One region of the Allobosea sp. F3-2 genome, then DNA from elsewhere that is predicted to be linked to it. Evidence: riboswitches for the same ligand, from Rfam matches in the RefSeq annotation. Region 1 holds a riboswitch; each other region holds the start of a gene.

Region 1 (7,960 bases):
CACTGAGCCGAGCCAGAGTGCTTCGCGCTCGCAGCCCGCGCCGGCTTCGCCGCCGCAGCGCGATCGCCATGGCGGTGAAGGCCGCCATGGCAAGGGCGCGCTTGGCGCGGTAGCGCTCACCCGCCGATCGTCACCTTGATGCCGCCGAAGGCGCCCAAGCCCGGGACGAGGAAGCCGACCGGGTTCTCCCAGCGCTTGTCGAAGAGGTTGTCGATCCGCCCGAACACGGTGACCTTGTCGGTCGCCTTGTATTCGGCCGCGAGATTGACCAGCGTCGCGGCTTTCGCGTTCATCCGGGTGACGGAGAAGTCGCGATTGCCGTCCACCCAGGAGCCGACATAGAGCAGCGTCGCCGAGAGGGTGAGCTTGTCGGTCGGCGTCCATGTCGCGGTCGCGCTCGCCTTGTGGCGCGGCCGGCGCAGCAGCTCCTGCCGGTCGATCTCGTCCTTGGCGAGGGTGAAGGTGTAGTCGGCGCGGATGCGGAATTGCGGCGAGATCTCCAACGCAGCGAAGGCCTCGACGCCCTTGGTCTCGGCCTTGCCGATATTGGCATAGGAGGTGCCCGCGGTGTTCTGAACGATCAGGTTGTCGATGTCGTTCTGGAACCAAGTCGCACCGAACTGCAGCTTGCGGTCGAATAGGGGCTGCTCGAAGCCGACATCCCAGCCGCGGCTTTCCTCCGGCTTCAGGTTCGGATTGCCGTAGAAGTTGAAGCCCGGGCGGTAGTCGATGAAGAGCTCGCTCAGCGTCGGCGCCTTGAAGCCGGTGCCGTAGCTCGCCTTCAGCTTGGTTTCCATTCCCGGAATGATGACGGCGGGGGCGATGCGGTAGGTGGTGTGACCGCCATAGCTGTCGTCGTTGTCATGGCGAATGTTGGCGGCCAGGAAATAGCGATCCTGGATATTGCCCTGATATTCGAGATAGGCGGCCTTGTTGCCGTTGGAGGCGACGAGGCCCGTCGTGTCCAGCCGTTCGCGCTCATATTGCAGGCCCATCAGCAGGTTGTGGCCCTTGGCGATCTCGAGATTGCCGCGCCAGTCGATCTTGGTGCGCTCGCCCAGGTTTTCGTTGGGCAGGCCGAGAATGCCGGTCGTGCCCTTGGCCGTGCGCGTTGCCCGGTCCTGGTTGGTGTAGGAGACGCCGAAGCTGTTGACGAAGCGTCCTCCGAACGGATCCCAGACGACTTCGCTGCGGGTGAAGGCCTGAGCATAGTTCTGCAGCGAGCGATAGGGTGCTGGCCGGCTTGGGAAGCCGGTGTCGCCGGTATAGCGCAATTGCCCTTCCTGATAGCGGCCGACCCAGTTGAGCGTCAGCGTGTCGCTGAGCGCGACGCTGACGCGGCCGGAATAGTTGTAGCTGTCGAAGGCATTGGGGTTGATGCGTCGACCCGGCGGCACGAGGTTCGGCGGCGTCACATCGGTTGTGTCCGTGCGGAAATGCGCGACGTTGAAGGCGTAGCTGAAGCGGTCGTCGCCACCGCTGAAGCCCGCCGACTGGTTGAAGGTGCCGTGGGAGCCGGCCTCGACGCGCGCCGTCGCCTTCGGCGGTCCCTCACCGCGCTTCGTCGTGATCGAGATCACGCCGCCCAGCGCGTTGGCGCCGTAGAGGCCGCTCTGCGGGCCGCGCAGCACCTCGATGCGCTCGATATCGTCGGTCAGCATCGAGCCGAAGTCGAAGGAGCGGTTCGGCGTCGAGGGGTCGTTGGCCTCGATGCCGTCGATCAGCACCTTGACGTGGTTGGAGTTGGTGCCGCGGATGAAGACCGAGGTCTGGCCGCCCGGTCCACCGGTCTGCACGATGTTCATGCCCGGCACGGTGGCGAGCGCCTGCGGCAGGGTGCGGCGCTGCTGCTGCTCGATATCCTTCGCGGTGATGACGGTGACGGAGCTCGCGATCTCGCGTGCCGGGGTCGGCGTGCCGGTGGCGCTGACCACGATCTCGTCGAGGGAGAGCGGGCCGGTCTCACTTTGCGCCAGGGCAGGGGCAGAGCAGGCGAGGGCGAGGAGAGAGGCGCAAAGCAGCAGGCAGCCGCGTCCGGCGGCTGGGGAGAAGACGTTCACGATGGAGACCTCGGGTGTTGACGTCAGTGGCACGTCACCGCGAACGCGATCTCCCATCGGCCGCTCGGATGGCGGCAAACAGTCAAATCAGCGATCGGCGCACCCCGTCCGAACGTGTTCGCGTGTGACCACGGCTGACGGCAGGTCTCCTGGCTCGCGGGTCGGTGCCTTCACGCCGCCTTCCCAGGTCCGAGGCCCCAGTGGCGTCTGGCGAAAGGCTCGCCGCTTACAGTTGCGGGGGCAGCCGCGGCATGGGGCGGAAATCCGTCCGCACCGCGTTCCCTTTTGATCCCGTGAGGGAACCGTCGCGGCGAGGATTAGGGCGGAAATGCGGCGTCGTCAAACCGGTTCGGCACCCTGCGGAGACAGCAAGTCATCTGCTATGGTCGCCGCGGAAGGTTCGTTCCCTGAAGACCGAACTTCGGTTGTCTGCTGAGCGTTTGCCCACGGCCGGGATGTGATTCCGGCAGCAGATGTGGCTAGATCGTTAGTCGCCGGATTGTCGCAAGATTCACTCACTGTTGCGAGTTCACGCCAGCGGAGACGGCATGGATTATTTCAGGCGCTTCACCTTCCTGTTCGCGACGCCGAACTTCGACGCCGAGGACCTCGAAGGGATCCGTTTCAACCAGATCATCGAGGAGATCGAGCGCTCGGGCTTCGAGGTCGTCAAGGCCCGCAAGCTCGAGGATGCCGAGATCGCGGTCCAGACCGATGCGGCCATCGGCTGCATGGTGGTCGACTGGGGCAAGAAGGGCCTCGAGGGCAAGACCGCTGCGCTGATCAACCTGATGCGCCGTCGCGGCCTCGATTTCCCGATTATCCTGCTGATCCGCCGCAAGCGCTTCGAGGACGTGCCGGTCGAGGTGCTCGACTTCATCGACGGCTACATCTTCCTCTCGGAAGAGACCCCGCCCTTCATCGCCAAGAGCCTGATCAGCCGTCTGAAGCAATATGCCGAGACCCTGAAGACGCCGTTCTTCGGCGCGCTCGTCGACTATGCCGAGGAAGGCAACCATCTCTGGACCTGCCCGGGACATAATGGCGGCGTCTTCTACAGCCGCAGTCCGATCGGCCGCGTCTTCATGGAGCATCTCGGCGAAGCCGTCTTCCGTGACGACCTCGACAATTCCGTGCTCGACCTCGGCGACCTGCTGACCCATGAGGGCCCGGCCCTGAAGGCGCAGAAGGAAGCGGCGCAGATCTTCGGAGCGGAGAAGACCTATTTCGTCCTGAACGGCACCTCGACCTCCAATAAGATCGCGCTCGCCGCGCTGGTCTCGGACGGCGACCTCGTCTTGTTCGACCGCAACAACCACAAGGCCGCGCATCACGGCGCACTGCTGATCGCCGGCGGCATCCCGGTCTATATCCCCACAGTGCGCAATGCCTGGGGCCTGATCGGCCCGATGCGCTGGGAGAGCTTCGACGAGGAGGCGCTGCGTGAGCGCATCCGCACCAACCCTCTGGTCAAGGACCCGGACGCCTGGAAGAAGCCGCGCCCGTTCCGCGTCGCCGTGGTCGAGCAGTGCACCTATGACGGAACGATCCACAGCGCGCAGATGATCCTCGATCGCATCGGGCATCTCTGCGAATACATCCTGTTCGACGAAGCCTGGGCCGGCTTCATGAAGTTCCATCCGCTCTATGCGGGCCGCTTCGCCATGGGGCTTTCGGGGCTGGGGCCGGATTCGCCCGGCATCATCGCGACGCAATCGACCCATAAGCAGCTCGCGAGCTTCAGCCAGGCCTCGCAGATCCACATCAAGGACAGGCACATCAAGGGCCAGAAGCGGCGCGTCGAGCACCGGCGCTTCAACGAGAGCTTCATGCAATACGCCTCGACCTCGCCGTTCTATCCGCTGTTCGCCTCGCTCGACGTCGGCGCGCAGATGATGAAGGGGCGTTCGGGCGAGGTGCTCTGGGACGACACGATCCGGCTCGGCATCGAGCTGCGCAAGAAGATCCGGGCCGTGCGGCGCGAGTTCGAGGAGAAGGAGATCCGGCCCGAGCGGCGCTGGTTCTTCGAGCCTTTCGTGCCGGACCGGGTCAGCATCGCCGACGCCTCGCGCGAGGGTGCAGTGCACGACGTCGCCTGGGAGATGGTTGCGACAGATCAGCTTGCGAGCAACCCGGCTTATTGGCAGCTGGCGCCCCATGCGAGCTGGCACGGCTTCACGCAGATGCAGCGGGGCTTCGCCATGACCGACCCCAACAAGCTGACCCTGCTGACGCCCGGCTTCGACCGCGAGACCGGCGCCTATGCCGAGCACGGCATCCCCGCTCCGATCGTTGCGCAGTTCCTGCGCGAGAACCGGATCGTCGCCGAGAAGAACGATCTCAATTCGCTGCTCTTCCTGCTGACGCCGGGCGTCGAGGCCAGCAAGGCCGGCACGCTGATCAGCGGCCTCGTCGCTTTCAAGAAGCTGCATGACGACAACGCCCTGCTGGAAGAGGCGATTCCGGAGTTCTACCGGCGCCGGCCGGGCCGCTATGGCGGCGTGCGGCTGCGTGATCTGTGCGGTGAGATGCACCGCTTCTTCCGCGAGCACGATGTCAGTGCGCTGCAGAACCGGCAGTTCTCGCCCGAGCACCTGCCGGAGATGGCGATGTCGCCGCATGACGCGGCTCGCTGCCTCGTGCGCAACGATGTCGACTATCTGCCGATCGACGCCATCGATGGCCGCATCGCGGTGACGCCCTTCGTCGTCTACCCGCCCGGCATCGCCACCATCGTTCCGGGCGAGCGGCTGACCGAGCGGGCCAAGCCGATGATCGACTATCTCAAGATGTTCGAGGCGAGCTTCAACGCTTTCCCGGGCTTCGACGTCGAAATCCAGGGCCTCTATCGCGAGATCGATCCCGCCGGGCAGGTGCGGCTCTACACCTATGTCGCCAGCGAGCAGGCGCAGGGCTGAAGACGTCGACAACTCATGGAGAACGAAGCGTCGATTGTCATCCGCCCCTCTCGTGACGACGATGTCGAGCCCATGCTGGCGATCTATCGCCGGCATATCCGCCGCGGCATCGAGGCGGGTGTCGAGGACACCGGGACGCCGCAGCCGGACGATCTGCGCGACCGGCGCAAGAACCTGCGCAACCGCAAGCTGCCGCACCTGGTGGCGACCAGTGGCGGCAAGGTCGTCGGCTACGCCTATGTCGTGCTCTTCCGCAAGCGGCCGGCCTACCGCTTCACGGTGAAGCACTCGATCTACGTCCATCACGAGCATCTCGGCCGCGGCATTGGCCGGATGCTGATACAGGCGTTGATCGACGCATGCGCGGCGGCAGGCTTTCGCCAGATGATTGGCTATATCGATGCGGAGAACGCCGCTTCGCTAGCGCTGCACGAGCGTTTCGGCTTCGCCCGCGTGGGCCTGTTGCCGGGCGTCGCTTACCGCTATGGCCGGTGGTCCGACAGCGTCATGGTACAAAGGTCGCTCGGTGCGGGCGCCACGGAGACCGATCCTTTAGTGCTCACCCGCGCTCTTGATGCGGCCGCAAGGCAGCGGGAGCCGGGGCGCTGGAGAAGCAGTTAGAGCCTGCTTCCTTTTCGTGGAAACACGCCGTCATTCCGGACAAGCCGCGATAGCAGCGCCGATCCGGAATCCATCGAAGGGCGCTGCGCTCTACGATGGATTCCGGGTCAAGCCCGGAATGACGGCGCGGTTCCGCGTAAAATCAGCATGCTCTAGCAGCATTCGCAGAGAAGATGGTGCTGGCGGGACGCGTGAGCGCCGGCCAAATTCTTTACTTGAACAGACTGGAAGCGGGGGCGTCCTCGCTGCGAGAACATCCGCCCGCCCTCAGCTTGGGCAGAATGCCGGCGACGAAGCGAAGACATACTGCTCCATGGCTGCAGTCTAGGCTCAGGACTCGTTGATCAGAGCCAGAAGATGACGGTAGCGGCGATACAGATTGCCGAGAAGAAGGTGTGGGCGCATCGGTCGTAGCGTGTGGCGATGCGCCGCCAGTCTTTGAGCTTGGCGAAGAGGTTCTCGACCTTGTGGCGCTGGCGATAGAGCGTCTTGTCGTAGGGATAAGGGGTTTTCCGGCTTCTGCTCGATGGAATGCAGGGTTCGATGCCTTTGGCGACCAGCGCCTGGCGGAACGCGGCGCTGTCGTAGCCGCGATCGGCGATGAGGGTTTTGGCTGGCGGCAGGGCCACGAGCACGAGGCTTGCGCCCTTGTGGTCGCTCATCTGGCCTTCCGAGAGCAGCATGATGATCGGGCGGCCGGTATCGTCGCAGACGGTGTGGAGCTTGGAGTTCAGCCCGCCCTTGGTGCGCCCGATACGACGGGGAAGAGCCCCTTTTTGAGCAGGCTCGCCGCCGTGCGGTGCGCCTTCAGATGCGTCGCGTCGATCATGATCCGCTCCGGCTTCGGCCCTTCGCCGGCAAGACCGGCGAAGATGCGGTCGAAGACGCCGAGCCGGCTCCAGCGGATGAAGCGGTTATAGAGCGTCTTGTGCGGGCCATAGTCCTTGGGCGCGTCCTTCCACTGCAGGCCGTTGCGGATGACGTAGACGATGCCGCTCACCACGCGACGATCGTCGACCCGCGGCACGCCATGCGAGAGCGGAAAATGCGGCGATATCCTCGCCATCTGGCGCTCGCTCAGCAAAAACAAATCACCCATCACGGCATCCTCCCAGACACCGTGAATCACAGATCAAACCAATTTAATAGGTCCTGAGCCTAGAGCCGGATCCGATCAGGTTGAAACAACCTGATCGGCGAATCCGTTTCTAAACTTAAGTGAGAGAACGCGTTGCAGTCAGATCGGGGCGTGCTCTAGAGCGCGGAGTTCGTTGCTCGTAGCCGATCAACAACTTCGCCGAGCACATACCAGACAAAGTTTGGCGTGGTTTCGATCATGAAACGAAACTGCCTCGAGTCCAGTAGGACAACTTCGGAGTTCTCAACCGCTTTTGCAGTCGCAGAGCGCGGCTTCCGGTCGATGAGTGATATAATTCCGAATGTCTTACCCTCAATAACCTGCTCTATAACCTTTCCGCGAATACTGACTTCAACTTTTCCTGTCAAAACAATATAGGCACAATTTGGATGATCGTTCTCTCGAAAGATCACGTCTCCGCTTGCGTAATTTACAACCGTTCCAAGGCCGCGCGCAAGTTGCCTGAAATCAATGTGGCTGCTGGTCGGGAAAGAAAGGTCGTTCATGAGAGACCTCATTCCATCTGGGTAAGGTCACTATATCGCTAGAATTGACCGGCGCAAAACTGCAAATTCTGAGATCGGATAGCCTGTCTGGGCGGGAGCCGAGGCCCGGAAACATCGACATGGGGCCCCATTTAGCGGGGCGGGTCCCGTCGGGAATGAACATTCGGCGGCCGCTCGCCGGCGGCCGCCGAAGGCTTTTCCGCCTGAATCAGATCAGGTCGAAGCGATCGAGGTTGGTCACCTTGGTCCAGGCTGCGACGAAATCCTTCACGAACTTCTCCTGCGCGTCCGAGCTGGCGTAAACCTCGGCCAAAGCGCGCAAGATCGAGTTCGAACCGAACACGAGATCAACGCGGGTCCCGGTCCATTTGAGCTCGCCGCTCTTGCGGTCGCTGCCCTCGAACACATCCTTGGCCTCGGAGACCGCCTTCCACTGCGTCCCCATGTCCAGCAGGTTGACGAAGAAGTCGTTGGTCAGCGTGCCGGGCCGGTCGGTCAGGATGCCGTGGGTGGAGCCGTCGACATTGATATTGATCGCGCGTAGGCCGCCGATCAGCACGGTCAGCTCGGGCGCGGTCAGGGTCAGCAGCTGCGCCTTGTCGATCAGGGCGACCTCTGCGGGAACCGCCGTCCCGGGCTTCTGATAGTTGCGGAAGCCGTCCACGACGGGCTCCAGCCACTTGAAGGAGTCGACATCGGTCTGCCTCTGCGTGGCGT
Region 2 (7,960 bases), 1.6 Mb from region 1:
AGAAAGACGGCAATGGGACGGGCGCGAGGTCGGGAGCGTCGCGCCGGCCCTCATCCGTCTCGGCTTCGCCGAGCCACCTTCTCCCCCGAGGGGAGAAGGGCGAGACGGGCATGTCTGCTTCCTTCTCCCCTCGGGGGAGAAGGTGCCGGCAGGCGGATGAGGGCTTAAGCTCTGCCAGATACCGCCCAATCAACCCCAGCAGCCGGCGCATGTTCTCCGCGCCGCCGCCAGCCTGGAAATAGGCTAGCAGCTCGGCCGCGAACTCCGCCGGCACGGTCGCGTGCTCGCCCAATCTTGGATCGTCGCGCTCGTCGCCGGGCAGGATTACGAGCGGAATGCCACGCTCGCGGCAGGCTGCGCCGAGCTGCTCGATGCCGTAGCGCCAGTAATCGAGCCCGCCGAGGCAGCGCACCAGCACGAAGCGGCACTGCGCCGCCGTCTTCTCGATCAGGACATCGACCGAGAGCGGATGCTTCAGTCGCCTGAGCGGCGCGAGCCGCACCGACAGGCTGCCGTCATCTGCCACCACCGCCAGCGCCGAAAGGTCGCTGTCGGTGAAGGAGAGGACGAGCACATCTCCCGGCGACAGGGCGAGATCGACGGCGTCTTCGCCATCGTCGAGCCTGATCTCGCTGGTCGGGAGAAGGTGCATCGGTCGATGTTACGCCCCCGCGAGGGCCGCTTCCACGGCCTTCAGGTCGAAGCCTTTGAGGCCGATCACGGTGAGGCGCCCGTCGCGCGGTTCGCTCGCGCCCCAGGGCCGGTCGAAATGATGCCCGACGCGCCGGCCGACACCCTGCACGACGAGCCGCATCGGCTTGCCCGGCACGGCGGTGAAGCCCTTGAGCCGCAGCACGCCCTCGGCCTCGGCCGCTTTGGCGACGCGCGCCGACAGCTCCTCGGGCGTGAGACCCGCCGGCAGGGGCACGGCGATGGAGTCGAAATCGTCATGGTCGTGATCATGCTCGCCCTCGCCGTGATGCGAGGGGCGGGCCGCGAGGTCGCTCTCGGCGGCGGCGCCCAAGCCCACGATCAGCGCCGGCTCGACCTTGCCATGGGCGGTCTCGACGATCTTGATCGCCTTGGGCAGATGCTCGGCGATCTCGGCCTTGACCCGGGCCCGGCCGGCCTCGTCGACGAGGTCGCTCTTGTTGAGCAGGATCAGATCGGCGCAGAGGATCTGGTCCTCGAACACCTCCTCCAGCGGATTGTCGTGCTCGACCGACGCATCGGCCGCCTTCTGCGCCGCGAGCGACTCGGGGTCATCCACGAACTGGCCCTCGGCCACCGCCGGCCCGTCGACCACGGCGATGACGCCGTCGACCGTGACGCGGGAGCGGATCGCCGGCCAGTTGAAGGCCTGCACCAGCGGCTTCGGCAAAGCGAGGCCGGAGGTCTCGATCAGGATGTGCTCGGGCGGGTTCGGCCGATTCAGCAGCTTCTCCAGCGCCGGCACGAAATCATCGGCGACGGTGCAACAGATGCAGCCATTGGGCAGCTCGACCACGTCCTCGTCGCTGCAGCCGGCGATGCCGCAGCCTTTCAGGAACTCGCCGTCGAAGCCGAGATCGCCGAACTCGTTGACGAGCACGGCGAGCCTCTTGCCCTCGGCGTTCTCGAGGAGATGGCGCACCAGCGTCGTCTTACCGGCGCCGAGGAAGCCGGTGATGATCGTGCAGGGCGTCTTGCCGAGGTTGGCGGTCTGCGGAGCGTTCATGAGGTCATCCTTGCTGGCGCGCCGGCAAAGGCGGCACGCGCGCGACCACGCCCTTGCGGAAGGACTGGGGCCGCTCTTTCCAGGGAACGATGCCGTTGGCGCTGGCGGCATAGGCCTGTGCCGCGCCGACGATCTCGTCGAGATGGGTTTCAGTATCGAGGTCGCCGATCAGATAGGTCCATTTGCCGTCGGCGCTGAGCGCGATGGTGCAGGGCCGCTTGCAGACGGCGAGGCATTCGACGGGCAGCACGGGGATCGCGCTGCCCTTGTTGGTGAGGCGCTCGGCAAGCGCCTCGGCGAGCGCCAGCCCCGGCTGGTCGTAACCTTCCGGGAGATCGGCGCGCGCCCGTCTGCAGGCTGTGCAGACATGGATGGTGAGGTCGCCCTCGGACATGGCTTGCCTTTCGCGCGGGGCCGATGGGCCCCGCTGCCTTCAGCGCGCTAAGGCGGTGCGGCGGCTGGCCCAGGGCCAGAGCACGCCGACCATGAAGGCGGTGACGAGCCAGAGCGCGGCCTGGATGCCGAGGGACAGCGCCGCGAAATGCGCCGCGACTTCGGCTGGGACCTTGCTCTCCGGCGCGGCCGGATGCGGGGCGCCGATGACATGCGGCAGCAGGATCACGACTACGGCCAGGAGCTTGAGCCAGGGCTGCTCGAAGCGCAGGAACAGGAAAAGCCCGAGCGCCGTGGCGATGGCGGTCGCGAGCCACCAGAGCTGGCGCTGCTCCAGCGCGGCGGAGGCGGCGCCCGGCAATTCCGGAGCGAGCCCCATTGCCGGGGCGAGCCCGAGCGCGAGGAAGCCGCAGGCGCCCCAGACCAGGGCGCTGCGCTGATCGATGGTGTCGCCGGCCGCGATCATGCCCGCGAGCAGCAGCGCCGCGAAGCCGATCGCGCTCGCGATCGTCACCGCGCTGGTGAAGAGCGTGCGCTGGAGGCCGTCCTGCGGCTTCCACTCGGCATGGTCGTGGCCGGGCGCGTCGCCTGTGGGGCCGTGCGCAAGGATGATCCGGGCCTCGCCGTCGAAAGCGGCGAGCGTCGGCGCCTTCAGGCGCAGCGCCGCCTCATAGGTCTCGGCCTTGAGGATCAGCGGGGTGGTGGTGACATGCTGGAGGGCGGCGACGATCAGCCCAGCCAGAAGCCCGGCCAGGATGCTGACCGTGAGAACACGCGTGACCATGGATGCTTTCCCTCAGTGGCAGGGGAAGGCGAGGCCGTGACGGGTATCGTGCGCGGCGTTGTGGACGTTCGTCGAGGCCGCGAAGCCGGTGGTGTAGATCAGCGCGACGCCGATCACGAGCGCGGCGGCGACCGCCTTGACGCGCTCCGAGACGCTGAGCTGGGTGGTGGAAACCGAAGCGGTGTTCATAAGGCTCTCCGTGGCCGCCCCGCCGGCAGCCGGTTGGATCATTGCGGGTCGACGGCAGGTCTCCTGGCTCGCGGATTTGGCGCCCTTTGCCGCCTTCCCGGAGCGAACGCTCCAGTGGCCGATGGCGAAAGACATCCGCTTACAGTTGCGGGGGCAGCCGCGGCGTTTCACCGCGTTCCCTTTTCACCTCCTCGCGGAGGCACCGTCACCGATCATCATTAGCCATCACCGCGCAGCTGTGCAATGCAGTGCGCCGTCATTCTCGGGCGAAGCGAAGCGCAGACCCGAGAATCTCTTGCAGGAGATGCTCGGGTCGAGCCCGAGCATGACGGCTGAGGACTTTTCGATGGAATTGCCCAACCTCACCCTCGTCCTCGGCGGCGCCCGCTCCGGCAAGAGCCATCATGCCGAGGCGTTGATCGAGGCTTACCCGGCGCCCTGGAGCTACATTGCGACCGCGCAGGCCTATGACGAGGAGATGCGGGAGCGGATCGCCGAGCATCGGGCGCGCCGGCCCACGGGTTGGCAGACGGTCGATGCGCCGCTCGATCTGGCCGATGCGATCGCCGCCCAGCCGGCCGGCCGGCCGATCCTGGTCGATTGCCTGACGCTTTGGCTGACCAATCTCATCCTTGCGGAGCGCGATACGGCCGCCGCGCGAGAGGCCCTCATCGCCGCCTGCGAGCGCATATCCGCGCCGCTCGTGCTGGTCGGCAACGAGGTCGGCCTCGGCATCGTGCCGGAGAACGCGCTCGCCCGCCGCTTCCGCGACGAGGCGGGGCGGTTGCATCAGGCGCTTGCGGCGCGCGCAGGCCGCGTGGTCTTCATGGTCGCCGGATTGCCGATGCAGGTGAAGTAGGACGAGCGAGATGATGGCGACGACCGACGACGAAGCTGCCCGCCACAAGGCGAAGATGGAGAAGCGCAAGGCGGTGCAGGACGCCGAGGTCGCCTCCAAGACGCTGGAGAAGGGGCTGCTCATCGTCAACACCGGCCCCGGCAAGGGCAAGTCGACGGCGGCGTTCGGCCTGATCCTGCGCGCGCTCGGCCATGGCTGGCGCATCGGCGTGGTGCAGTTCATCAAGGGCGCCTGGTCGACCGGGGAGCGCAAGGCGCTCGAAGCCTTCGGCGATCAGGTGAGCTGGCACAGCATGGGCGAAGGCTTCACCTGGGAGACGCAGGACAAGCTCCGTGACATCGCTGCCGCCGAACGCGCCTTCGCCAAGGCAAAAGAACTGATGGCCGATCCCGAGATCAGGCTGCTGGTGCTCGACGAACTCAACATCGCCCTGCGCTACGACTATCTGCCGCTCGCCGATGTCGTGGCGACGCTGGTCGCTCGCCGCCCCGACCTGCACGTCGTCGTCACCGGCCGCAACGCCAAGCCGGAGCTGATCGAGGCGGCCGATCTCGTCACCGAGATGACGCTGGTGAAGCACCACTTCACCGCTGGTGTGAAGGCGCAGCAGGGCATCGAGTTCTAGAGCATTTCCGCGTTTCTCCGAATCGCGGAAATGCTTCAAATCTTTGTTTTATCGTATTTTCTTCACGCGAACCGGTGTCCACTTCGCTCGAAAATGCTCTAGAGCCTGCTGATTTTATGCGGAAACACGCCGTCATCCCGGGCTTGACCCGGGATCCATGCCGGAGCGTTTCCGGTCCAGGTTCAGGCATGGATCCCGGCTCTCTGCGGAGTTTATCCTTGGGCCGATCGAAGATCGGACCCGAGGGCTCCGGCCGGGATGACCCGCGCTTCCGTGAAAACGCAGCATGCTCTAGCTGCCGGCCTGAGCCGGCTACTCCTGTGGAGGTTAGGCTAAACCGGCAGCTTCAGAAGCTAACGCCGTATTGAAGCGGCAGCCCGCGACGAGCGGGGTGTTTCCCTTAGTCTTGGTTGCCCTCTTCCATCAGCTTGACGATCACCGTCAGCAGGCGGTTCGCAGGCGTTGCGATGCCGAGTCTTTCACCAGTCTGGACGATATAGCCGTTGAGATGGCTGATCTCGGTTCGCTTGCCCCTGGCCAGGTCCTGGGCGGTCGAGGAGAGCTGATCGGGCATCGTAGCGGCGAGGCCGAGCACCTTGGCGAGAATGCCGTCTTCGACGTGCACGTCGCAGGCTCGCGCCACGGCGAGGCACTCCTCGACGATGTCCTTCATGGAGGCGGTCACGCCTTCCACGCGCATCATCCGTCCATAAGGCAGCTGCGGGATCGCGGAGAGCGCGTTGTAGGCGCAGTTGACGATCAGCTTGCTCCAGAGATCCTCGACGACACGGTCGGAAACTTCGGCTTGGACACCGGCCTGCCCGAACATTTCGGCGAGCGCCGGACTCGTAGGGCCCGAGCCGATAACGAGCTCGCCGCGGCCATGATGGCGGACATGCCCCGGGCGCGGCATCTCGGTCGCGACATAGACGGCCGTCGGTATTACCGGCCGTCCCAGGGCCTCCTGCAAGCGTTCGGCATTATCGACGCCGTTCTGCAGGCTGAGAACCGTGGCGCCGGGCTGGAGATGAGGCGCCATCTCATGGCCCGCCGCGACGGTATCGCCTGATTTGACACAGAACAGAACGAGTTCCGCATCGCTGACTCCGGACGGCTTGGCGGTTGCCGTAACCGCGACGGCTTCGGAGAAGGTCGCGGTTTCCAGGATGAGGCCATGGTCCTGGATCGCCGCTACATGCTGCGACCGCGCGACAAGCGTGACCGCATGACCGGCCCGCGCCAGCATGGCACCGTAGTAGCAACCGACGGCGCCGGCCCCCATCACAGCGATCTTCATCGTTTCCCTTCCCGGCCAATGGGCCATCTGAACGGCATGCGTTCCGCCACCTACCTATTGCGTCACGCGTCTCCAGCGGGCGGCTTGTCGGAGGCGTTGAGCCGAAACGATCATGCGCCGCGTGTTCCAGCCCCCGAATATGGGCTTCGCGTATCGCAACCGCCCTTGTCGTGTCGCGCTTGCGAAGGGCGGCCACAATCTGGCGATGCGCAAGGCTGGAACCCGGCCGCCAATCGGCAACACGAGCCGCCGAAAAAATAATGTGCGAGTCTGCAAGTTGAAGATCGTCGAGCATGCTCAGCAATCCCGGCATCTTGCACGGCGCGACAAGCGCCCGGTGAAAGCTCTCCAACTCCACAATTCACGCAGCGACGCTTGACGGTAGTCGGATTTGCTCTCAAATTGAATTTGAATTCAAGTTCAATTTCGAGATCGCGCATGCCCGAGATGGTGCCGAGACAACCGCGCAAGGCCGGGAAGCGGGAGGCGATCCTCTCCGCTGCGCGTGGCATCGTCTCGGAGGTTGGCTTCCACGAGACCTCCATCGCCGCGGTGGCCTCCGCTAGCGGGGTCTCGACCGGTAGCGTCTACTCCTACTTCTCCTCCAAGGCCGAGCTGATGGCCGAGATTGTCGCGGCCGTGTCGTCGCGCGAGCTCGCCGTGCTGCGCGAGATCGCCGCGAGCGACGCCCCCGTCGCGGAGCGCCTGACCGCCGCGGTCGAAGCCTTCGCGCGCCGTGCCTTCGCCAATCGCCGCCTCGCCTGGTCGATGATCGCCGAGCCCGCCGACCCGGCCGTCGATGCGACGCGGCTCGACTATCGCCGCGAGATCGCTGGCATCTTCCGCGCGCTCGTCGTCGAAGGCGGGAGACAGGGCGTCTTCCGTAACGTCGATTCGGATGCCGCCGCTGCGATGATCGTCGGCGGCTTCATGGAAGCGCTGATCGGCCCGCTCTCGCCCGAACGAGCGACCACGTCCGAGCGCGGCCGCGAGATCGCCGCGGCCCTTGCCGATCTTTCCCTCGCCGCACTGATCTCACGAGAAGGACAGGCCGCATGACCGCTCTCGACGCTTACGGCTACGACACCCATGAGGTGCTGAACCAGGCCCCGGCGCTGGCGGATTACGACGCCTTCGCGGCCGATCCGGCGCTCGGCCGCATCCTGGATGCCTTCGGAGGCGGCTGGTTCCGCGAGCAGGCGAGTGTCGTCGGCCACCATGTCGGCTCGCAAGCGGTTCAGGACCTCGCGCGGCAGGCCAATCGCAGCCTGCCGGAGCTTCGGACCCATGACCGCTGGGGCCGACGCGTCGACCAGATCGAGTTCCATCCCGCCTGGCACGAGCTGATGAGCCTCGCCATGCGCGACGAGTTTCATTCGCTGTGCTGGACGAAGCCGCGGGCCGGCGCGCAGGTGGCGCGCGCGGCAGTCTCCTATCTCTGGAATCAGGGCGAGAACGGCATCTGCTGCCCACTCGGCATGACCTATTCGGCGATCCCCGTCCTGCAGCGCGACCCCGCACGCTGGGCCGAGTTCGGCCGGCTGGTCACCTCATCCGACTACGACCAGCGCCCCCTCCCGGCCGCGCAGAAGCGCGGCGGCACGGTTGGCATGGCGATGACCGAGAAGCAGGGCGGCTCCGATCTGCGCCAGACCCAGACCGTGGCGACGCGCAACGCGGACGGCACCTATTCGCTCACCGGTCACAAATGGTTCTTCTCGGTCCCACATTCGGACGTGTTCCTGACGCTGGCGCGGACGGAAGAAGGCGTCTCCTGCTTCGTCGTGCCGGGCTGGCTGCCGGACGGCTCACGCAACCGGCTGCAGATCCAGCGGCTCAAGGACAAGTGCGGCAACAAGTCGAACGCCTCTTCAGAGGTCGAATTCCGCGGCGTCGTTGCGCATCTGATCGGCGAGCCCGGGCACGGCATCCGCGCCGGGCTGGAGATGAACCACTATACAAGGCTCGATTTCGCCGTCGGCTCGGCCGGACTGATGCGCCATGCCGTGGCACAGGCGGCCCATCACACCGCACATCGTCGCGCCTTCCAGAAGGCGCTGATCGACCAGCCGATCATGATGAACGTCATTGCCGAC
Region 3 (7,960 bases), 1.7 Mb from region 1:
TTCAAGGAGAACCGCTTCGCCAAGGGCGAGTTCGTCGGCCTCGGCCGGCGTTTGAGCCTGAAGGACGTCACTTGCCCGGTCTATCTCCTCGCCGGCGCCGAGGACGACATCACCACCAGCGAGCAGGTCTTTGCGGCGGAGGACCTCGTCGGCACACCCAGGAAGAAGATCGAGAAGAAGCTGGTGCCCGGCGGCCATATCGGCCTGTTCATGGGGCGCAAGACGCTGAGCGAAACCTGGCCCGGTATCGCCCGCTGGATCGCCGCGCAGGGCTGACGCCTGCACGTCACGCTATCCGAAACACCTACCCATCCCGGAGCCCTCGCCGCGCCATGACGACGCTGTCCGCTTCCGAATATTTTCAGCTCGCACTCGGTCGTTGCGAGGACCTTGCGGCTGTGCGCACAGGGGTGGTTCATCCCGTCAAGGCCAACGTGATCGAGGCCGTCGCCGATGCGGTCGCCGAGCAGCTGATCGATCCGGTCCTGATCGGCCCGGCCGCGCGTATCCAAGCGGCCGCCCAGGAAGCCGGCGTCGATATCTCGCCCTGGGAGGTCGTTGACACCGAGCACAGCCATGAAGCGGCGGCAAAGGCCGTCTCGCTGGCCGCCACCGGCAAGCTCGAAGCCCTGATGAAGGGCTCGCTGCATACCGACGAACTGCTGGGCGCGGTCGTGCACGCCGACTCCGGCCTGCGGACCGAGCGGCGCATCTCCCATGCCTTCGTCATGCATATCGAGAGCTATCCCAAGCCCTTCATCATCACCGACGCGGCGGTCAACATCTCGCCAGACCTCGCCACCAAGGCCGACATCGTCCAGAACGCCGTCAATCTCTGGCATGTCGCGCTGAACGGCGTCGACGAGCTGCCCAAGGTGGCGGTGCTCGCTGCCGTCGAGACCGTCAACCCGCGCATGTGCGCGACGCTCGATGCCGCCGCCCTGTCCAAGATGGCCGATCGAGGCCAGATCACCGATGCCATCGTCGACGGGCCGCTCGCCTTCGACAACGCGATCAGCATCGCGGCGGCGAAGGAGAAAGGCATCGTCTCAGCCGTTGCCGGACATGCCGATATCCTGCTCGTGCCCGAGATCGAAGCCGGCAACATGCTGGCCAAGCAGCTCATCTTCCTCGGCGGTGCCGATGCGGCCGGGATCGTGCTCGGCGCGCGGGTGCCGATCATCCTGACGAGCCGGGCCGACAATCTGCGCGCGCGCCTGCTCTCCTGCGTGCTGGCCGTCCTCCTGGCCGACGCGCGCCGCACGGGGCGGATCAAGTGATCGACACCATCCTCGTCCTCAACGCCGGCTCCTCCAGCCTCAAATTCCAGGTCTTCCGCAGCGACGACCTCAGCGTGCTCGCTCGCGGCAAGGCGGTGCGCCTCGGCGAGCCGGAACCGGTCATGGATGCGAGCCTCGCCGACGGCCCGCGCGAGCGCATCGCGCTGCCGCAGGCCTGCGACCACGACACGGCGCTGAGTGCTGTTCTTGCCTTCGTCGACCATCATGACGATGGCTGGCGGATGCAGGCCGTCGCCCATCGCATCGTCCATGGTGGCGAGCGCTATGCCGATCCGGTCGTGGTGACGCCCGAGGTTTTTGCCGCGTTGGAAGCGCTCTCGCCGCTGGCGCCGCTGCATCAGCCGCATAATCTCGCCGCGGTGGCTGCCGCCCGGCGCCTGATGGACGAGGTGCCCAACATCGCCTGCTTCGACACTGCCTTCCATGCCCGGCACGATGCGCTGACCCACAATTTCGCGCTCAAACAGGGGCTGCGCGACAAGGGCATCCGCCGCTACGGCTTCCACGGCCTGTCCTATCAGTGGTTGGAGATGGTGCTGGCCGAGCGGCATCTCGATCTCCATGCCGGCCGCGTCGTCGCTGCCCATCTCGGCAATGGCGCCAGTCTCTGCGCCATCCGGGGCGGCCGCAGCATCGACACGACCATGGGGATGACGGCACTTGACGGCTTGCCGATGGGCACACGTTGCGGCGCGCTCGACGCCGGCGCGGTGCTCTACATGTTCCAGAGCCTGGGCATGAGCGCTGAAGAGGTCTCGGACGCGCTCTATGAGCGCTCCGGCCTGCTCGGCCTGTCCGGTCTCTCCAACGATGTCGAAACGTTGCTGAACAGCGACGATCCCCGCGCCCGTTTCGCCCTCCATTATTTCGCGCTGAAGGTCGCGCAGTTCAGCGCGGCAATGGCGGCGGCGATGGGCGGCATCGACGGCCTGGTCTTCACCGGCGGCATCGGGGAGCATGCCGCGCCGGTTCGCAACGCCATCCTCGATCGTCTCAGCTTCCTTGGCGATTTCAAGGTTCTGGTGATTCCGGCTAATGAGGAGCGCGTCATGGCCGTCCAGGCGAAGGCGCTGCTCGCTTGATCGATAGAACGAGGGAGGCTGGGATGATCAGCACCCAAACCGGTTTCATGCGACGCGTCGATCTGCCGGCCGAGATTGCCGGCACGCTCTGGCTCGGGCCGATGCCGGGCCGGCTGCGGCCGCTGGAGAACGATCTGGCTGACCTGACCCAGCAAAGGATCGGCCGCATCATCTGCCTGACGCCCTCGGAAGAGATCGCGCTGAAGTCGCCGGATTACGCTGCGCGGCAGTCCGATCTCGGCATTCCCGTCACGCGCTTTCCGATCGGCGATTTCGGCGTTCCCGATGATGGGGGCGGCCTGAGGGCTCTTGCCGAACAAGCCGCCCACGACCTGAAGGCGGGCAGGCAATTGTTCGTTCACTGCGCCGCCGGCATCGGCCGGACCGGCATGGTCGCGACCTGCATCCTGGTCGCGCTCGGCCTGAGCGGCGAGGAGGCGGTCGCAGCCATCACCGCCGCTGGCTCGGGGCCGGAGACGGAGGTGCAGAAGCAGCTGGTCGCGCGCTACGCCGAAGAGGCGGTGCATTCCGGAGGAAAAGCCTCCGGCCAGTGAACGGGTTTCAAGGCCTGCGGCACATGCGCGCCTTAGAACATGCTGCGTTTTCATGGAAGCGCGGGTCATCCCGGCCGGAGCCCTCGGGTCCGATCTTTGATCGGCCCAAGGATAAACTCCGCGGAGAGCCGGGATCCATGCCTGAACCTTTGTCGGAAACGCTCTGGCATGGATCCCGGGTCAAGCCCGGGATGATGCCGTGTTTCCGCGTAAAATCAGCAGGCTCTCAGTCACGCTCCCGCTTCGCCGCGCTCCAGATCGACCAGATATTCGATATGGCGGCGCCCGGCGGTGCCCGGCCGGATCGCCACGGCGACACCGAAGACCGCGCGGATCGTCTCCTCCGTCAGGACGGCTTCCGGCGCGCCGGCGGCCAGGAGCTGCCCCTGATGCAGCAGCGCGATCTCGTCGCAGAACAGCGCGGCGAGGTTGAGATCGTGCAGCGCAACGATGCAGGTGACGCCGAGCCGCCGGATCAGCGTCAGGATCGAGAGCTGGTGCTGGATGTCGAGATGGTTGGTCGGTTCGTCGAGGATCAGCTCGCTCGGCTCCTGCGCCAGCGCCCGGGCGATGTGCACGCGCTGGCGCTCCCCGCCCGAGAGGGTGTGCCAGAGCTGCTCGTGCCTGTCGGCGAGCCCGACGCGGGCGAGCGCCGCGTTGACGGCGGCCTCGTCCGCTGTGGCCCAGGAGGCGAGCGCGGCGCGATGCGGCGTGCGGCCGAGGCGCACGACGTCGCACACGGAAAGCTGGACCTCGGTCGTGGCCTGCTGCTCGACGAAGGCGAGCCGGCGCGCCAGTTCGCGGCGCGGCACCGTGGCGATGTCGCGTGCGTCGAGCGTCACGACGCCACTGGCGACGTTGCGCAGCCTGCAGAGCAGCCTGAGCAGGCTCGATTTTCCCGAGCCGTTGGGGCCGATCAGGCCGAGGATGCGGCCGGGAGCGGCATGAAGCGTCACGCCGTCGACGATCATCCGTCCGGCGGCGCCCCAGCGCACGTCATGCGTCGCGAGCGTCATGCCGGCTTCCGGGCGCGATAGAGGATCAGTGCGAAGGCGGGCGCGCCGAACAGGGCGGTGACCACGCCGATCGGCAGGATCTGCTGCGGCACCAGCACGCGCGAGAGGATATCGGCGAGGATCATGAAGATCGCACCGATGACGAGGCAGGCCGGCAACAGCCGGGCATGGCCCGAGCCTACGAGGAAGCGCGCCGCATGCGGGATGACGAGGCCGACGAAGCCGATCGTGCCGACGATGCTGACCATCGCGGCGGTCATCACCGCGGTCGTCGCGAACAGCACGATCCGAACGCGCACCACCGCCACGCCGAGCGAGGCCGCAGCATCGACGCCGAAGGCGAAGGCGTCGAGCGCCTTGGCGTGCAGCATGCAGATGCCGAAGCTGATCAGCGCGACCGGCGTCGCGATCCACAGATCCGGCCAGCGCACCCCGCCGAAATTGCCGAGCAGCCAGAACATCACGCCGCGCGCCTGCTCGGCGCTGGCGAGCGTCGTCACGATGGTCGCTGTCGCGGCGTTGAAGAGCTGCGAGGCGGCGACGCCGGCCAGGATGACGCGGTCGCTCGCCCCGCCAGCCCCCGACGCGAGCAGCGCGACGACGGCGAGTGCCGCACAGGCGCCGATGAAGGCGCCGGTCGACAGGCTCACCGCCATGCCACCGATGCCGACGCCGAGGATCAGCACCGCGACCGCGCCGGTGGAGGCGCCGGCCGAGATGCCGAGGATATAGGGCTCGGCCAGCGGATTGCGCAGCAGCGCCTGCAGGATCACGCCCGACAGCGCCAGTGCTCCGCCGCACAATCCCGCCATCAGCGCCCGGCTCAAGCGGTAATCGAAGATGACGCCCTGCTGGATCGCGCCGACCGGCAGGCCGAGATCGAACAGCCCGTTGCCGAGCGCCTTGAGGGCGACATCGAATGGGATCGCCATCTCGCCGATCGTCACCGCCAGCGCCACCGAGACAGTGAGCGCCACCAGCGACAGGAGCGCGACGCCGATCCGCGCCGGCCAGTTCGGGCCGTGGGCGGCGTGGCTCAAGGGGTGAGGCCGAAGCTGGCGATCGCCTTGGCGAGCGTCTCGATGCCGTCAACCGTGTCGAGCCCCGCGCGGGTTGCGCCGACATCCATGATCACGACGCGGTTGCCCTTCACCGCATCGAGCTTGCTGGCGACGGGGTCGGTCTTCAGGAATGCGAGCTTCTTCTCGATGTCATCAGCCGGGAAGCGGCGCCGGTCCATCTTCACCGTGACGATCACCGCCGGGTTGGCCGCGGCGATGCTCTCCCAGCCGACCAGCGGCCATTCCTCATTGGTGGTGATGATGTTGCGCGCCCCGAGCTTCGACAGGATATAGGCGGGCACGCCGTTCTTGCCGGCCATGAAGCCGTCGCCCTTGATGTCCTTGCTGGAGAACCAGACGACGACGGGGACGTCCTGCGCCTTCAGCTTCGCGACGGATTCGACCGCCTTGTCCTCGCGCGCCTTGAGCTCCGCGACCAGCTTCTCGGCCCGGTCGGAGACATCGAAGATCTGCCCGAACTCGCGGATGTTGCGATAGACCAGCTCCATCGAGAACATCTGCGTGCGCACGCCGTCGCCGGGGCCGGAATTGTCCTTGCCGACGCAGTCGGTCGGCGAGATGTAGGTCGGCACCTTCACCTTGTGGAACTGGTCGCGCTTGCCGACGATGCCGTTCGGCCCGACATGCCATTCGAACATCGCGGTGACGAGATCCGGCTCCTGTCCGACCACCGCCTCGAAACTCGGATCATTGTCGGCGAGGCGCTTCACCTTGGCGTTGACGGCCTCATAGGGCTTGGCGACGGGCGAGAACCAGACGGCGGTGCCGACCACACGGTCCCCGAGGCCGAGCGCGTAGAGGATTTCCGTCTGGGTTTGGCCGATCGCGACGACCCGCTTGGGCGCGGCGTTGAAGGTGATCGTCTCCCGGCAATTCTCCAGCGTCAGCGGATATTGCGTCGGCCCGGCGGCGGCTGGCGTAGCAAGCAGGGCAGTGCCGGCTGCGACGGCGAAGAGGGCGGGCAGCAACGAAAAGGCACGGCGCATGGAGGCAACTCGGCTGGGGCGGGCACCACGTCTGTGAAGCTGGAAGGCTTCGGCGTGGTGCGCGTCATGTGTAACAATGTTGCATTTCCCATAGGTCGCACGGCGCGACCGCGTCAAGCGCGTCGCAGCCTTCGCTGCGGCCCGGCCGAAAATCATGGACATGGAATTCATCGCTCCCCGAGATGAGGGCGGGAGCTTCGATGGATACGGTCGGTGGGCGCAGCTCCGGAGCCGGCCGCCGATGCGCATCCCTCCGGAACACCCCGCCCGAAAGACGCCTTGCGATCGCGGCAGGTCTCCTGGCTCGCGGGTCGACGCCTGATCCGCCCGGCCTTCCCGGCGCGTGGCGCCAGTGGACGATGGACGGAGGGCTCGCCGCTTACAGTTGCGGGGGCAGCCTCGGCCTTGGCGCAGCGTGCGCCTCACCGAATTCCCTCTTAGCTCCGGGCCGAACCGGAGAACCTCGATCGAGCGGCACCATAGAGCGGCACCGAAGCCCGTCAAGCAGGCCGACGCTAGGTCAGCGTTCGGAACAGGCCGAATTGCGAGAAGAGCGCGGCGGTGCCGCCGGTATGGAGCACGCAAGCGGGCTCGCCGCTGGCGATCCCTCCATCGGCGAGCCGCTCGAGGAAGCAGGCGCAGGTTTTCGCGGTGTAGACATGCTCGATCAGGATGCCCTCGGTGCGGGCAAAGCTCAGGATGGCGGCTTCCGAGGCCGGTGTCGGGGCGCCCCAGCCATCGCCGAGATGGCCCATGTGATAGTGCAGGGGTGCATCGTGCAGCGCGGCGACGTCGAGCCCCGTCCGCTCCTGCAGGCCCTCGTAGATGCGCCTGATATAGCCGGCCAGTTCGGCCTGCTCGTATTCGACGCTGACGAGATGGATCTGGAAGGGATGCCCCAGCAGGGCGTTGCCGAAGATGAAGCCAGCCTCGGTCGGCCCCATCGAGCCGGCGAGAAAGACATGCTTGATCGGAGCTTCTTCACGCTGCGATTGCTCATGCAGCTCGAAGGCAGCCCGGACATAACCCATTGCGCCCAGCACGGGATCGCCGACGATGATGGGCGTCCGGCCCTGCCGGGCGAGTTCTGCGGCTGCCGCTGCAAGCGCCGCGTTGCGCTGGCTTTCATCGACCGGTCCGAGGAAACGCAATTCGGCGCCGAACAGCCGGTTCAGGAATGAGGCCTGGCGGTTCTCCGGCGTGTCCAGCGCGTTGTGCAGGACGAGGCAGTCCAGCCCGACGAGCGAGGCCGCCGCGGCCGTCAAACGGCAGAGATTGGAGCTGGCGCCGCCGCCGACCAGAAGGATGTCGGTCTTCTTCCGCAGCGCGTCACCCAGCCAGTATTCGAGGCTGCGCAGCTTGTTGCCGCCGAGCGCGATCGGCATCAGATCATCGCGCTTGGCATAGATGCCCGGTCGTTCGAGCTTCGCCTCGAAGCGGCGCAACCTTTGCAGCGGCGTTGGGGTGTCGAGCAGGACGTGGCGCGGCTCGCGCAGAAGGCTGGAAAGCTCAGGCGTCATCGTTTGGTCCCGTTACGTCGGCCATCAGCCGCCATACTGATCATCGGAGACCTGCTCCAGCCACTCCACAACCTTGCCGTTCTCGGCTTCCTGAACCGCGATATGGGTCATCCCGGTCGACGGGGCAGCGCCGTGCCAGTGCTTCTCGCCGGGCGGGAACCAGACCACGTCGCCGGGCCGGATCTCCTCGACCGGCCCGCCCCAGCGCTGCACCCGGCCGACCCCGCTCACGACGATCAGCGTCTGGCCGAGCGGATGCGTATGCCAGGCCGTCCGCGCGCCGGGCTCGAAGGTGACGCTCGCGCCCTGCACACGCTCCGGCGCATGCGGGTTGAACAGCGGGTCGATCCGGACCGATCCGGTGAACCAGTCGGCCGGCCCTTTCCCCGAGGGCCGCGAGCCCGCGCGCATGATCTCCA

What was found. A riboswitch is a leader RNA that binds a small molecule or an ion and turns the genes downstream of it on or off. The one in region 1 is predicted to bind cobalamin.
Region 2: another riboswitch for cobalamin. It lies ahead of FQV39_RS16490 (CbtB domain-containing protein); the one in region 1 lies ahead of FQV39_RS09285 (TonB-dependent receptor plug domain-containing protein).
Region 3: another riboswitch for cobalamin. It lies ahead of FQV39_RS16830 (ABC transporter substrate-binding protein); the one in region 1 lies ahead of FQV39_RS09285 (TonB-dependent receptor plug domain-containing protein).

Annotation. Positions count from the first base shown of each region.
Region 1 is NZ_CP042331.1:1,994,493-2,002,452, reverse strand. Features, by position in the region: gene FQV39_RS09290 (cytochrome c3 family protein) at 1-6, shown strand, start outside; gene FQV39_RS09285 (TonB-dependent receptor plug domain-containing protein) at 117-2,060, opposite strand; cobalamin riboswitch at 2,183-2,381, opposite strand; gene FQV39_RS09280 (Orn/Lys/Arg family decarboxylase) at 2,609-4,978, shown strand; gene FQV39_RS09275 (GNAT family N-acetyltransferase) at 4,994-5,599, shown strand; one part of gene FQV39_RS09270 (IS5 family transposase) at 5,944-6,365, opposite strand; one part of gene FQV39_RS09270 (IS5 family transposase) at 6,365-6,698, opposite strand; gene FQV39_RS09265 (cyclic nucleotide-binding domain-containing protein) at 6,854-7,243, opposite strand; gene katG (catalase/peroxidase HPI) at 7,452-7,960, opposite strand, start outside.
Region 2 is NZ_CP042331.1:3,575,863-3,583,822, reverse strand. Features, by position in the region: gene FQV39_RS16510 (cobaltochelatase subunit CobN) at 1-652, opposite strand, end outside; gene cobW (cobalamin biosynthesis protein CobW) at 662-1,717, opposite strand; gene FQV39_RS16500 (DUF1636 family protein) at 1,722-2,111, opposite strand; gene FQV39_RS16495 (CbtA family protein) at 2,151-2,894, opposite strand; gene FQV39_RS16490 (CbtB domain-containing protein) at 2,907-3,083, opposite strand; cobalamin riboswitch at 3,120-3,305, opposite strand; gene cobU (bifunctional adenosylcobinamide kinase/adenosylcobinamide-phosphate guanylyltransferase) at 3,409-3,942, shown strand; gene cobO (cob(I)yrinic acid a,c-diamide adenosyltransferase) at 3,953-4,567, shown strand; gene FQV39_RS16475 (ketopantoate reductase family protein) at 4,968-5,864, opposite strand; partial or broken gene FQV39_RS33765 (GntR family transcriptional regulator) at 6,058-6,159, opposite strand; gene FQV39_RS16465 (TetR/AcrR family transcriptional regulator) at 6,303-6,923, shown strand; gene FQV39_RS16460 (acyl-CoA dehydrogenase family protein) at 6,920-7,960, shown strand, end outside.
Region 3 is NZ_CP042331.1:3,644,914-3,652,873, reverse strand. Features, by position in the region: gene FQV39_RS16860 (alpha/beta fold hydrolase) at 1-276, shown strand, start outside; gene FQV39_RS16855 (bifunctional enoyl-CoA hydratase/phosphate acetyltransferase) at 333-1,280, shown strand; gene FQV39_RS16850 (acetate/propionate family kinase) at 1,277-2,383, shown strand; gene FQV39_RS16845 (protein-tyrosine phosphatase family protein) at 2,407-2,937, shown strand; gene FQV39_RS16840 (ABC transporter ATP-binding protein) at 3,168-3,953, opposite strand; gene FQV39_RS16835 (FecCD family ABC transporter permease) at 3,950-4,993, opposite strand; gene FQV39_RS16830 (ABC transporter substrate-binding protein) at 4,990-6,021, opposite strand; cobalamin riboswitch at 6,294-6,502, opposite strand; gene FQV39_RS16825 (1-aminocyclopropane-1-carboxylate deaminase/D-cysteine desulfhydrase) at 6,537-7,541, opposite strand; gene FQV39_RS16820 ((R)-mandelonitrile lyase) at 7,566-7,960, opposite strand, start outside.